Regions from separate parts of the Aeromonas salmonicida genome, predicted to be linked through region 2. Evidence: riboswitches for the same ligand, from Rfam matches in the RefSeq annotation. Region 2 holds a riboswitch; each other region holds the start of a gene.
The links. A riboswitch is a leader RNA that binds a small molecule or an ion and turns the genes downstream of it on or off. The one in region 2 is predicted to bind cyclic di-GMP.
Positions count from the first base shown of each region.

Region 1: it holds a riboswitch for cyclic di-GMP, as region 2 does, so the genes downstream of both, ONZ54_RS05030 (glycosyl hydrolase family 18 protein) here and ONZ54_RS19980 (hypothetical protein) in region 2, are expected to answer to the same signal.
Region 3: it holds a riboswitch for cyclic di-GMP, as region 2 does, so the genes downstream of both, gbpA (N-acetylglucosamine-binding protein GbpA) here and ONZ54_RS19980 (hypothetical protein) in region 2, are expected to answer to the same signal.
Region 4: it holds a riboswitch for cyclic di-GMP, as region 2 does, so the genes downstream of both, ONZ54_RS17735 (glycosyl hydrolase family 18 protein) here and ONZ54_RS19980 (hypothetical protein) in region 2, are expected to answer to the same signal.

Region 1 is NZ_CP110645.1:1,009,839-1,013,046, forward strand. Features, by position in the region: gene ONZ54_RS05025 (ExeM/NucH family extracellular endonuclease) at 1-1,139, opposite strand, end outside; cyclic di-GMP riboswitch class I at 1,436-1,521, shown strand; gene ONZ54_RS05030 (glycosyl hydrolase family 18 protein) at 1,637-3,208, shown strand, end outside.
Region 2 is NZ_CP110645.1:4,287,248-4,290,455, reverse strand. Features, by position in the region: gene ONZ54_RS19985 (collagenase) at 1-960, opposite strand, end outside; gene ONZ54_RS19980 (hypothetical protein) at 1,470-1,802, opposite strand; cyclic di-GMP riboswitch class I at 1,891-1,977, opposite strand; gene ONZ54_RS19975 (fimbrial protein) at 2,900-3,208, shown strand, end outside.
Region 3 is NZ_CP110645.1:613,462-616,669, reverse strand. Features, by position in the region: gene ONZ54_RS03065 (methyl-accepting chemotaxis protein) at 1-1,363, shown strand, start outside; cyclic di-GMP riboswitch class I at 1,627-1,712, shown strand; gene gbpA (N-acetylglucosamine-binding protein GbpA) at 1,779-3,203, shown strand.
Region 4 is NZ_CP110645.1:3,824,559-3,827,766, reverse strand. Features, by position in the region: gene ONZ54_RS17740 (hybrid sensor histidine kinase/response regulator) at 1-1,584, shown strand, start outside; cyclic di-GMP riboswitch class I at 1,758-1,845, shown strand; gene ONZ54_RS17735 (glycosyl hydrolase family 18 protein) at 1,957-3,208, shown strand, end outside.

The DNA.
Region 1 (3,208 bases), 1.6 Mb from region 2:
GCATCCATCTCAGTGATGGCGTTGACTATCTTGGCGCGCTGTTTCTGGAAGTCCTCCAGGTTTTTGGCGCCGCGGTTGCAGCCCTTGGCGCTGTCCGCATCCGCCTGATCCTTGCACAGCACATTGAGGCCCCCCCCCACGCTGGAGTGGCTGGTGAAGTAGTTGAGCACGTTGAAGCTGCCGATACGCAAATCGGTGCCATCGGCACGGGCCGGTGCGCTCTGGCGATCGTTATCGCCGGTGCGCAGCAGATCGCCGGCGGTGATCACCTGATCCTGCGGCACTATCAACCGGTATTCGTTGTAGCTGTAGCCCACCAGCGCATCCAGATTGACCGGGGCATCGCCGATGCGCAGATAACCCTGCTCCGGATCCCAGCCTGGCAGCCAGGGCAGTTTGCCATCGGCGGCCTTGAAGTCAGACTCGAGGAATACCCGGTTGCGGGCGTTGGCCCTGGCCAGCGCCTTTGCTTCCTTGCTGTCGGCGGCATGCAGCTGGGTCGGCTTCATCAGCGGTGCCTGGTGTGACAGCACCAGATTGTTGCGTTTGGCGGCGTAGTCATAGCTGAAGTTGCGGCTTACCTTGAGCGCGCTGTCAGCATCGAGGCGTACCCGCATCCCTTCGTGACGCTCCAGCGCCCGGGCCAGGGTCTCGTTTTCCAGTACCCGCAGCGGCACGGCGGCAGGCACAGAGCCCTGAGCGAGAACCTGCAGACGCGGGGCGCTGCTGTCAACGACCGGCTTGAGCTGGGTGTGGTTGTAGTACTCCTCGACCTTGGCCTCCAGACAGACTTCGGCACCCGGCTTGATGTCCGGGTACTTGCTGGCGAAGTTTTTGTCGTTGAGGTAGACGAAGATGCCATCCGACGTCTGGGGATTGTCATCCCCTTGCAGATCCTGCAGGTAGAAACCCTTGTTGAGACTCTCACCAAGTGCCGTGACCACCGCCTTGACCGTGACGCTCTGCGCACTTTCGAACTTGCCATCGGGGATGAGGGGACTCTTGCCACCAATGCCCTGAATGACGGGGATGGGGGTGAGGGCACTGTCAGCCGGGCAGCTGAAGCTGGCGGCATGGACGGACGGGGACGCGAGTGCAAACCCCACGGCCAGCGACAGCAGGGTACGTGTTCTTTTCATAACGGTTCCTTTTTTATTTTTTGCCAGTGTTTCCATAGCCTTGGCACCTTGACCAAGGGCGCGCATTGTCACATTTCTGGCACGTCATACCAGTGAGCCAACGCACATTACCGGGATGCAAATGAGGGCAGTGCTGGTTTTTTTGACCTGACTAACATTATGAAATTAATGACAAAATCATTAATTCACTGTTCTCGGGAAAGTGTGATCTGGCTTGCATCCACATATTTTTCTTCGAGAATGAAGATTGAGACTCTGCTGGTTGATTCCTATACTCGGCTTGTTCCTCACGGAACCCAGGTAAAGGGCAAACCGGTCGAAATGCCGGGACGCAATGCCTCCGGTCTCCAGATCAGTCGATCCAGATAGCGGGGCTTCCCAGGGTGAAGGTGGTGTTTGTGGCACGTCCATTGCCAGTTGTCTGCTCCCATCACGCCGGTTGCGCTTGTTCTTTGCCCTGGTGACCAATGCCAAGACAAAACAAGGAAGATAACAATATGCAACAGACCTTAAGGCCCAGCAGGCTTGCCATGCTGGTGGCCCTGGCTGCCATGCCCGCTTGGGCACAAGCCGCTTATCCCGCCTATCAGGCCGGCACCGCTTACAAGGCTGGTGATGTGGTCAGCAACGCAGGCGCTCTCTACGAATGCAAAGAATTTCCCTACTCCGGCTGGTGCGGGGCATCCCCCTATCACTATGCCCCCGGTGTGGGTGCTGTCTGGGCCGATGCCTGGAAGCTGTTCAACGACGGCGGCACGACTCCGGGCCTTGGGCTGGCAATCAGTTCGCCCGCTCTTGGTAGCGCTTTCAACGAAGGTGTACCCGTGGCCCTTGCGGTCACCCTGAGCGGCAACAGCAGCGCCCTGGTCAAGGTCGAGTATCTGATCGATGGTCAGCCGGTGGCGGTGAGCAGCGGGGCCCCCTGGTCGGCCAGCTGGGTCGCTACCGGTGTCGGCCCCCATCAACTCAAATCTCGTGGGTTGGACAAGGATGGCACTGTGCTGAGCGAGGCGGATGCCAGCTTCAGCGTCAACGCCGTGGTCGCGCCAGAGGCGCCCGGGGTGAGCATCAGCAGCCCGGCCAACGGCGCCAAGGTAACCCTGGGGCGCAGCGTGGCGGTCAGTGGCAATGTGACCGATGCCAACAATGACGTGGCCAGGGTCGAGCTCTACGTAGATGGCAAGAAGGTGGGCGAAGATACCAGCGCCCCCTGGCAGGTGAGCTGGACGCCCCAGAGCAAGGGGGCTGCCGCCCTCAAGCTGGTAGCGACCGACAAGGAAAATCTGGTGGGCGAGTCTGCCCAGGTCGATGTGCAGGTGGAAGAGGCGGCGCTGCCGCCCACAGGTGGCAACCTCTCTTGTGACATTCGCCAGATCTATCGCCCGGACGGTTACGAGTGCATGGGGGATGACCACGCCCGCCGGGTGATCGGTTACTTCACCTCCTGGCGCACTGGCAAGAATGGCCTGCCCGCCTACCTGGTGAACGACATCCCCTGGGACAAGCTCACCCACATCAACTACGCCTTCGCGGCGGTGGACGAGCAGAGTCACCAGATCAAGGTGGATGATGCAGCCACCAAGCTGACCTGGGATGGGGTGCCGGGCGCCGAGATGGATCCCGAATTCGCCTATCAGGGCCACTTCAACCTGATCTCCAAGTACAAGAAGCAGTATCCGGACGTGAAGACCCTTATCTCGGTCGGAGGCTGGGCCGATACCCGCGGCTTCTACACCGCCACCACCAAGGGCGACTGCTCGGTCAATACAGCCGGCATCAACGCCTTTGCCGATTCGGCGGTGAGCTTTATCCGCCAGTACGGTTTCGATGGGGTGGATGTGGACTACGAGTACCCCACCTCCATGAAGGATGCGGGCAACCCCAACGACTTCCCGCTCTCCAACCAGTGCCGTGCCAAGCTGTTTGCCAACTACGAGGTGCTGATGAAGACCCTACGGGCGCGGCTCGACAATGCCGGGACCGAGGATGGGCGCAAGTACATGCTGACCATAGCCTCACCGGCGTCAGCCTACCTGCTGCGCGGCATGGAGAACTTCCAGGTCACCCAG
Region 2 (3,208 bases):
GCGACGGCAGTCGAGCTGCTCCTCCTTGCTGGCCAGCACTATGGGGCGATTGAGCACCCGGCTCTCTTGCCACTCGTCGGTTTCCGGCAGTGTCTGCCATTCGCTGCCACCGACCGGGTATTGATAGCCGGTGTCTTTCAGTACTACCTGCACCTCGCTGCCGGCGGGCAGGGTCTGGCGGCAAACCCGATAGCTGATGGTCTTGTCCCCTTCCTGGCGGGTCTGGGGTTCATCGCACTCCTGCTGGGTTTTGGTTTCATCCAGCTGCCAGCTGTACTTGCGCCATACGTGGATCTCGCTCACCTGGCTGGCAGCCTGACTGCCTGGCACGGGTTGCAGGCGGAAGAAGATCTGCTCGAGGCGGCCATCCCGCTCGTTGGGGGTCTCTTCCAGCACGCTGAGTTGCTGCCAGTTTTGCGGCTGATATTGCCAAACCTGCTCGGCGCAGCGGCCCTGGGCGTTGAGCTCGCAGCGATCCAGCTCCTGCTCGCTGTGACCCAGTATGATGCGCTCGACCAGCGGCATACGATCCTGGCGCGGTGCGGTCGGGGTGCCGATCAATGGCTCCCAGCGGCCCTGCTCCATGCCGTAACCATAGTCATAGCTGCTGGCCGGGATGGCCTTGCCTGCCGGCACCACCTGCTCGCAGCTGAGGTAACGGATCTGCCAGCCCTGCTCAATCCTGAGCTGCGGCTCGCCGCAGACTTGCTCCGCCAGAGCACTGAGGTCGCTATCGTTCCAGTCGAAGCGGCGATAGACGCGCAGTTGCTGATAGGGGGCATCGTCATTGCGGGCGCTGAGCTCGTAGGTGACTTCGGTGACGCGATCGCTCAGCTGGCGGCTCGATTCACCGTTCAGCCGGTATGCTTGCCAGTCGGTGGGGGAGTAATTGGCCAGCGCCGAGGTGGCGAGCAGGCCCGGTGCTGCCAGAAGCAGCAACCTTGTACCCAGATTGTTCATTTTTATCCCTTTGGATGAGAGTCTGCGTGGTTATCGCGGGCAATGTACTAAGTTCCAAAAGGGTATCAACTCACCAATCAGGCCATATAAATCATTTATTTAGCATCTATCAAAACACATTGAGTCTCATTGGGGGCTGCAGTGATAGCAAGGACTCATCTGCCATCTGGGGGGGATCTAAGCCTCCACGCTGTGAATGTGATCCAGCTCTCGTTTGAGGTTTGCTGTGCCGTGGGCAGGTGTGCCTCATGTCCGAATGGTATGGAGGCTCTGTGCTGGCGATCGCCAGGCGTTTATGTGGTCATGATGCTGTGACCCAGGAAAGGGTGGATAGGGAAGGGGAACAGGTCGAGAGGACGCGGAGCAGAGGGGCAACCGAGACTGACAAGAGGGACGCGACACAAAGGCAACAGAGGTTGCTTTGCCAGTGGCCAAGACAGGCTGCCGACAAACCAATCGGTATGCCGGCCCTGATCCTCAAGCAATCCTGAGCCAGGCTCAGGAGGAAACTAGAGGTAACTGACGGTCACTATGGCCATGCTATTGCTGCCTTCTGACAGCTTGTAATTCAGGGTGCCATTGATGGCGTTGAGGCTGCCAGTTTGTCGCAGGCTGGCCAAATCCAGGGTTTGGCGCTGTGCGCCGGAATAGCAGGTCACGCTGTTGTCAGAAAAGTCACAGGGTGATTCATAAATGGTACCAGTCAGGGTCACTGTGCCATCGTAAGCCGACGCGGTAGCGGGCAACAGTGCAGCACCAAGCAGCAAGGCGGTGGCGGCTGAGGAGGCGCAACGGATAATGCTTTTGCGGACAGAACCGGTGGAGGGGATGCAAGTGTTCATTTTATGTCCTTTTCGTCACATGTCGTTGTACGAAAAGGGCAACGCAATCAAAGAGAATGGCATTCAGATCATGACATCACTCTTCTCAGTTGGCAGCTCCGCTGTCTTAGGTATCTACACCCTTAGACCGGTGGCTTTGCGTCCCGACCTTTCGATCGGTTTGCCCTTTACTCTATGTCCGGATGATAACACCCCACTTTGAGAAATCAATCGCTATAAAAAAAGATGGGATATAAGTCACACCTCACAAGTGTCGATTAGTATTGGTGGGGAAATATGCCGGTCCCATATTGATGATATTTTATTTCCTTCCAATTAAATTTATTATTATGAATGCCTGTGAAGAGTGAGCCAACAACTGCGGATGTTTTAAAGCCAATGTTATTTGACATGGAAACTTTGAATGTTATCCCTGCCGTGAGAGCAAGGTGTGACCTCTTGTGCATCACAGGCAGCTTCAGATAATCCTGATTGCCTGATTGCCTGATTGCCTGATTGCCTGATTGCCTGATTGCCTGATTGCCTGATTGCCTGATTGCCTGATTGCCTGATTGCCTGAACGTGATCAGAAACATGGCCAGGAGAGTATATTTATCGTGCTCAATGTTGGTTTTTTGTTAATTTGGTTTGTGGTGTGATTAGGTTATTGGTTAATTTAATATCGCCAATGTTCAATACAGTGCTGATAATGGTGTTTTGTTATTTCAATGTGTTCCGTTGCGATTGTAAGTGTATGATTTTAAAGTGTTTAAAAAAAGATTTATAAAAATCAAAATGTATTTGATGTGCATCAAATACGTCGTTAATTTGTTTCCCAAGCAAAGGTTGAAAGCAGTATTTCTACACGGCTTACATGGATATGTATTCGTGCAGATATAAAAGGTAGCGGGAACTGCCTTTGATACGGTCTTCTGCCTTGGCTTGATAAAATTGGACATACACAGAGCAACTGATTGTCTGGCTCATATCTTCACCGGCTTAATGAAGAAAAAGTCATGCAAGAGTAGCTGTGTGGCATATCGTCTCATTATTTAACACTGTGACTCCAGCATGGTTTAGGTAATGAGATAAAACACACGTTAATGTAGGTATAAAGAATGAACGCTAATAAAATTTTGGTTGCTATGGGTGTTGGTTCCATGCTGCTGTGCGGCTCTGCTGTTGCTGCCGGCGGTGCTGGTTCAGGTAAAGTCACCTTTAACGGTGAAATTATCAATGCCCCTTGCTCCGTTGCTCCCGAGTCTGTTGACCAGGTTGTTGAAATGGGCCAGATCAGCACCAAAGAGCTGGTCAAAGGTGGTGAGTCCAACTCCAAGCCGTTCAGCATCAAACTGCTGAACTGTGAAATCACTCCTGATGAAGATGCTGTAAAAGTCACCTTCAGTGGCATCAAAGATAGTATTGAT
Region 3 (3,208 bases), 1.2 Mb from region 2:
GGGCCAGAGCGGCACCGAGACAGCCGGGGATCACTGGCAACGCATGGTGGAACTCGGCAAGGGGGGCCAGCATGGCCGCCTTGAATACCAGTGGATAGGACCCTCCGGTGATGCCGCCCAGAAGATGTCGCTGGTCGCCGGCTATCAGCCCTGGGGCTGGATCCTGGGCTCGGGCGTACTGCTGCAGGACATTCAGGCCACCATCTGGTCCCAGTACCAGCTGATGGGCGGCGCCACCCTGTTGGTGATCCTGCTGATGGGGCTGCTGGGGTTTGCCATCAGCCGCTCCATCGTCAATCCCCTGGCCGAGATCAAGCGAGCCATGCAGCAGGTGGCGGCCGGGGATCTGGTGATCAGCATACCGGTACACGGCAAGGATGAAATGGGGGTCGTCGCCGCCTGTACCAACCAGGGGCTCGACGCCATTCGTCACGCCCTGATCGAGGCCAGCCAGGGGGCCCGCAACGTGGCAGATGCCGCCCTGCGGATCGCCTCCTCGGCAGAGGAGACCAATCAGGCGGTCAACAGCCAGCGGGATCAACTCTCCCAGCTCGCCACCGCCATGAACGAGATGAGCGCCACCATTGCCGATGTGGCGGGTCACGCCGAAAATACCGCCCGGGATACCCAGGAAGCCACCAGCGAGGCCGGGCTGGGCAACCGTGACGTGCATGCCAGTGTCAATGGCATACAGGCGCTGGCCACCGAGGTGGAACAGGCCACCCAGCAGGTCAATCAGCTCAAGGAGGGAGTGATGCAGATAAGCGAGGTGACAGCCGTCATCAGCGCCATCTCCGAGCAGACCAACCTGCTGGCCCTCAACGCCGCCATTGAAGCAGCCAGGGCCGGGGAACAGGGACGCGGCTTTGCCGTGGTCGCCGACGAGGTACGCCAGCTGGCGAGCCGCACCCGCCAGTCCACCGAGGAGATACAGAGCACCATAGCCCAATTGCAGCAGCGGGCAGTGACCGCCGCCAGTGCCATGGATGCCAGCCGCAAGCTGGCGGAGAGCAGCGTCAGCCAGTCCGAAAAGGCAGGGCAGGATCTCTCCCTCATCGTCAACCACATCCAGCATGTGAGCGACATGGCGATCCAGATAGCCACTGCGGCGGAACAGCAGAGCGTGGTGGCCGAGGATATGAACCGCAACGTCAGTGGCATCAATGATTCGGCACAGGAGATGTCACAATCCGCCACCTATCTGGCGAAAGAGAGCGAGCTGCTGGCAGACCTCTCCCGCAGTCTGGATGAGCGGCTGTCGGTGTTCAAACTGGGCACTGCCATCGATCAGACCCTGGCACAGCGGCTGGCCCCGCTGCATCAGCAATCACATCAGGCCGAACGCCCCCGCGCTCGCCACTGATCCGTCTTGCTCTGTCGCAATTCATCCTCTGCCAGCCCGCTGGCAGAGGATTTTTTCATTGATGAAAAATGTCGAATTTTTGCATTTTATCGACATGATGGGCGACATTCAGCTTAGCTTGCCGATTAAATACACCATTAAAAACATAACGTTAAGTTTTAGCTCTACTCCGATGAGTCAAGCTGTAAACATTTACACTTAATTAACTAATCAAAATTAGTCATGATGGTAGTGTCGCAAGACGCGACACCATGACCCTTTATGTAGTCATTTGGCAAACTGGTTGAAAGGCCAGGACGCAAAGCCTCCGGTCTAAAGACATGTCGTCCAGGATAGCGGGGTTGCCACACTCAGGTGTGTATCGGGGAACTCCCCTGCCAACTTGACTGCCCACATCTATCGAACAGAGGAATGTATGGCAGCAAAAATCCAACTCAATCACGTCGCGGCAGCGCTGGCGCTGCTGGCCAGTGGTGGCGTACTCGCCCACGGCTACATCAGCCAGCCCGAGAGCCGCAACTACCTGTGCAACAAAGGTGGCAACAGCCAGTGTGGCGCTGTGCAATGGGAACCCCAGAGCGTGGAGGGCCCCTCCGGCTTCCCGCAATCAGGCCCTCAGGATGGTCAGATTGCCTCGGCGGGCAGCTCCCGCTGGAGTGAGCTGAACGCCCAGACCAGCGATCGCTGGACCAGGCGTGAAGTACAGGCCGGGCCATTCGCCATCAGCTGGACCTTCACCGCCAACCATGTCACCCGCAACTGGCGTTACTACCTCACCAAACAGGACTGGAACCCGAACCAGCCGCTGACCCGTGCCGCCTTCGATCTCACCCCTTTCTGCGTGGTGGATGGCAACATGGTACAGCCGCCCAAGCAGGTCACTCACAACTGCAACCTGCCGGAGCGCACCGGTTATCAGCTGATCCTGGGGGTGTGGGAAGTGGGTGATACCAGCAACAGCTTCTACAACCTGATCGATGCCAACTTCAAGGGAGGCACTCAGCCCCCCTTGAGCTGGAGCCAGGGGGGCACCATTTATCCCTCCACCGATCTGGCGGCCGGTGACAAGGCCAGAGCTCTGGTGTTCGACGCCAATGGCGTGCGCCCCGATCTGCAAACCGAGTTGACCATCACCACCACGGAGCAGGGCCAGAAAAACAACTGGGCTCATGCCCTGGCCAGCAAGATCAATACGGAGCAGAGCCAGATCCGCGCCGGTCAGCAGAACGCCGACAATCAGTTCAACCCCGTCTACGGCCAGAACCCCGTCTACCTCAAGGCAGGCAGCGCACTGGAACGGGTCGAGATCCAGCTCGAACAGCTGCAACCGCCGGTGGGCAACGACATCAGCGTGAGCGGTCTGGAGAGCGAATACCTGCTCGACGACGGCAAGGTGACCCTCGACTTCACCATCACTGCCCAGGGGGATCTGACTGTCACCAACACCTTGTATGACCATGGTGGTGTGGCCAGGGGCCAGTCTGCCGCCGACATCAAGGACAGCAGCCAGAGCTTCACCATGCCGCTCACCGGGCTCAGCGCAGGTCACCACCAACTGGTGATCGAGGCCAAGCCAAAGGCGGGTGGCGAAGCCCTGCAGCAGACCCTGGACCTGATGCTCAAGGACTCGGCAGGTGGCGGTGACTACCAGTTCACCTTCCCGCAGGGACTGACCTCCTACACGGACGGCACCAAGGTGTTGCAACCCAAGAACGGCAAGGTCTATCAGTGCAAGCCCTTCCCCTACCGAGGCTGGTGCAGCCAGTGGTCGGCCAGCGCCACCCAGTATGAGCCGGGTATTGGCACCAACTGGCAGGACGCCTGGATTGCGCTGAACTGAGCCAG
Region 4 (3,208 bases), 460 kb from region 2:
GGGCAGGGGATCTCCGTGGTGGACAGAGAGCTCAAGCTGGTGGCCTGGAACCGGCGCTACATAGAGCTGTTCCACTACCCGCCCGGCCTCATCCAGATGGGGCGATCCATCGAGGAGATCATCCGTTACAACGCCGAGCAGGGGCTGTGCGGCCCGGGAGATATCGAGGCCCAGGTGGCACGGCGGGTCGCCTTCATGCAGCGCGGCAGCCCCCACATCTCGGCGCGGGAGCGACCCGATGGCCGGGTGATCGAGATGCAGGGCAACCCCATGCCGGCCGGCGGTTTCGTCATGACCTTTACCGACATCACCCCGTTTCGCGACGCCGAACGGGTGCTGCGGGAAGCCAACGAACACCTGGAGGCGCGGGTGGCCGAGCGTACCCACGAGCTGTCGGAGCTCAACCGCCAACTGCTGCTGGTGAACCAGCAGGTGGAGCGGGCCAACCACTCCAAGAGCCGCTTCCTGGCGGCGGTGAGCCACGATCTGACCCAGCCCCTCAACGCCGCCAAGCTGTTTACCTCTTCCCTGCTGGAGATGCTGCCGCCCCGGGATGAGACGGCCCGCATCGCCCGTCACATCGACGATGCGCTGGGGGCGACCGAGGATCTCATCACGGATCTGCTCGACATCTCGCGGCTCGAGGCGGGCAAGTTCAAGGCCAAAAAGCTCGATTTCGCCCTGCACGACGTGTTCGACAACCTCAAGGCGGAGTTCGGGGTGCTGGCCCAGGCGGGGGGCATTCAGTTCTCGGTGGTGGAGAGCAAGCTGGCTGTGTACAGCGACGTGCGTCTGTTGCGACGGGTGCTGCAAAACTTCCTCACCAATGCGTTTCGCTACAACCCGGGCGGCCGTGTGCTGCTCGGTTGTCGCCGTCTGGGGGACAAGGTGCGCATTGAGGTGTGGGACAACGGTCCCGGCATACCGCTCGACAAGCAGGAAGCGATTTTCGACGAATTTTCCCGCCTCGATCACTCCCGCACCGCCAAGGAGCAGGGATTGGGTCTGGGGCTCGCCATCGCCCGCGGCATCGCCCTGGTGCTGGGCCACAACCTGACCCTGCGCAGCTGGCCGGGGGCGGGATCCGTGTTTGCCATCACCCTCAATCTGGCGACCCGCCCTGTTGCAACGACGCAAGTGGCGGCGCCCGCCCTGCGGGACAGCCAACTGGAAGGCGTTCGGGTGCTTTGCATCGACAACGAGGGCGACATTCTCATCGCCATGCACTCCCTGCTGGGGCGCTGGGGCTGCGAGGTGGTGTGTGCCCAGAGCCAGGCTCAGGCGGAGGATCTCATCGCCGGCGGTTTCCTGCCGCAGCTGGTGCTCTCCGATTACCACCTGGATGACGGCAAGACAGGGTTGCAGGCCCTGCACATGCTGCGCCTCGCCCATGGCAACGACATTGGCGGCATCATCATCAGTGCGGATCGCAAGAGCGAGTTGCAGGCGCAGATCCGTGAACACGGCTACGGCTACATCAGCAAACCGGTCAAACCGCTCAAGTTGCGTGCGCTGATGAACAGCATATTGCGGCCTGCCAAACTTGATGATGATCACGAAACAAGTAATTCGTCTGATTTTTAATCTCAGCCCCGAGACGTCAAGATCGGCGCTTTCTTACACAACAAAGCGTCTTTTCTTCTCGTTTGGGGCTATTTTCCGATAAAAAGTGGCTTATTAATAACCTGCCAGGGGTTTGCCCTTCCTCGTTTAACTCCTTATATTCAACCGGCGATTATTTTTTGTCGCAAATCAAGTTGTGCAAAAGGCAAACCGGACGAAAGTCCGGGACGCAAAGCTTCCGGTCTAAGGGTCAGCAGTACCTAAGATAGCGGGGCCACCACAGGTTGTTTCGTCCATGGGCCAAGCCATGGCGCGATGTTGTCTGCGTTACCTGTCTGGTTGGCGTTGCCTTTTTCGTTGTTAATTCCAAGAACGAAATAAGGATATTCAACTATGTTAAGTCCAAAACCCTCAGTACTGGCGTTGTTGGTCGGGGGTCTGTGTGCCTCCTCTGCCTTCGCTGCCGCCCCCGGCAAACCCACCATCGGCTGGGGCGAAACCAAGTTCGCCATCGTCGAAGTCGATCAAGCCGCCACCTCCTACAACAAACTGGTCAAGGTACATGCCGATGGTGCGCCGGTCAGTGTGAGCTGGAATCTCTGGTCCGGTGATGTCGGCCAGACCGCCAAGGTACTGCTCGATGGCCAGGAGGTGTGGTCCGGCGCCGCGTCAGCCTCCGGCACCGCCAACTTCAAGGTGACCAAGGGGGGCCGCTACCAGATGCAGGTGGCCCTGTGCAATGCCGATGGTTGCACTCTCTCCGACAAGAAAGAAATTCTGGTGGCCGACACCGATGGCAGCCATCTGGTGCCGCTCAAGGCACCGTTGCAGGAGAACAACAAACCTTACGCCAACAAATCCGGCAAGGTGGTGGGGGCCTACTATGTGGAGTGGGGCGTCTATGGCCGCAAGTTCACCGTGGACAAGGTCCCGGCCCAGAACCTGACTCACATTCTTTACGGCTTTACCCCCATCTGTGGTGGCAATGGCATCAACGACAGTCTCAAGTCCATCTCCGGCAGTTTCGAGGCGCTGCAACGCTCCTGCGCTGGGCGGGAGGACTTCAAGGTCTCCATCCACGATCCCTGGGCTGCCATCCAGATGGGGCAGGGCAATCTCACCGCTTATGACGAGCCCTACAAGGGCAACTTTGGCAACCTGATGGCGCTCAAGAAGGCCTATCCGGACCTGAAAATTCTCCCCTCCATCGGCGGCTGGACCCTCTCCGACCCCTTCTTCTTCTTTGGTGACAAGACCAAGCGCGACACCTTCGTCGCCTCGGTGAAAGAGTACCTGCAAACCTGGAAATTCTTCGACGGGGTGGACATCGACTGGGAGTTCCCGGGTGGCCAGGGAGCCAACCCGGATCTTGGCAATGCCTCCGATGGCGAGACCTATGTGCTCTTGATGAAGGAGCTGCGCGCCATGCTCGACGAGCTGAGCGCAGAGACGGGCCGCACCTACGAGCTCACCTCCGCCATCAGTGCTGGCGATGACAAGATTGCCAAGGTGGATTATCGCGCCGCCCAGCAATACATGAATCACATCTTCCTGATGAGCTACGACTTCAACGGCGCTTGGACCAACACCGAGCTGGGGCACCAGACCGCCTTGTATGACGCTAGCTGGGATCCCGATACCCGCT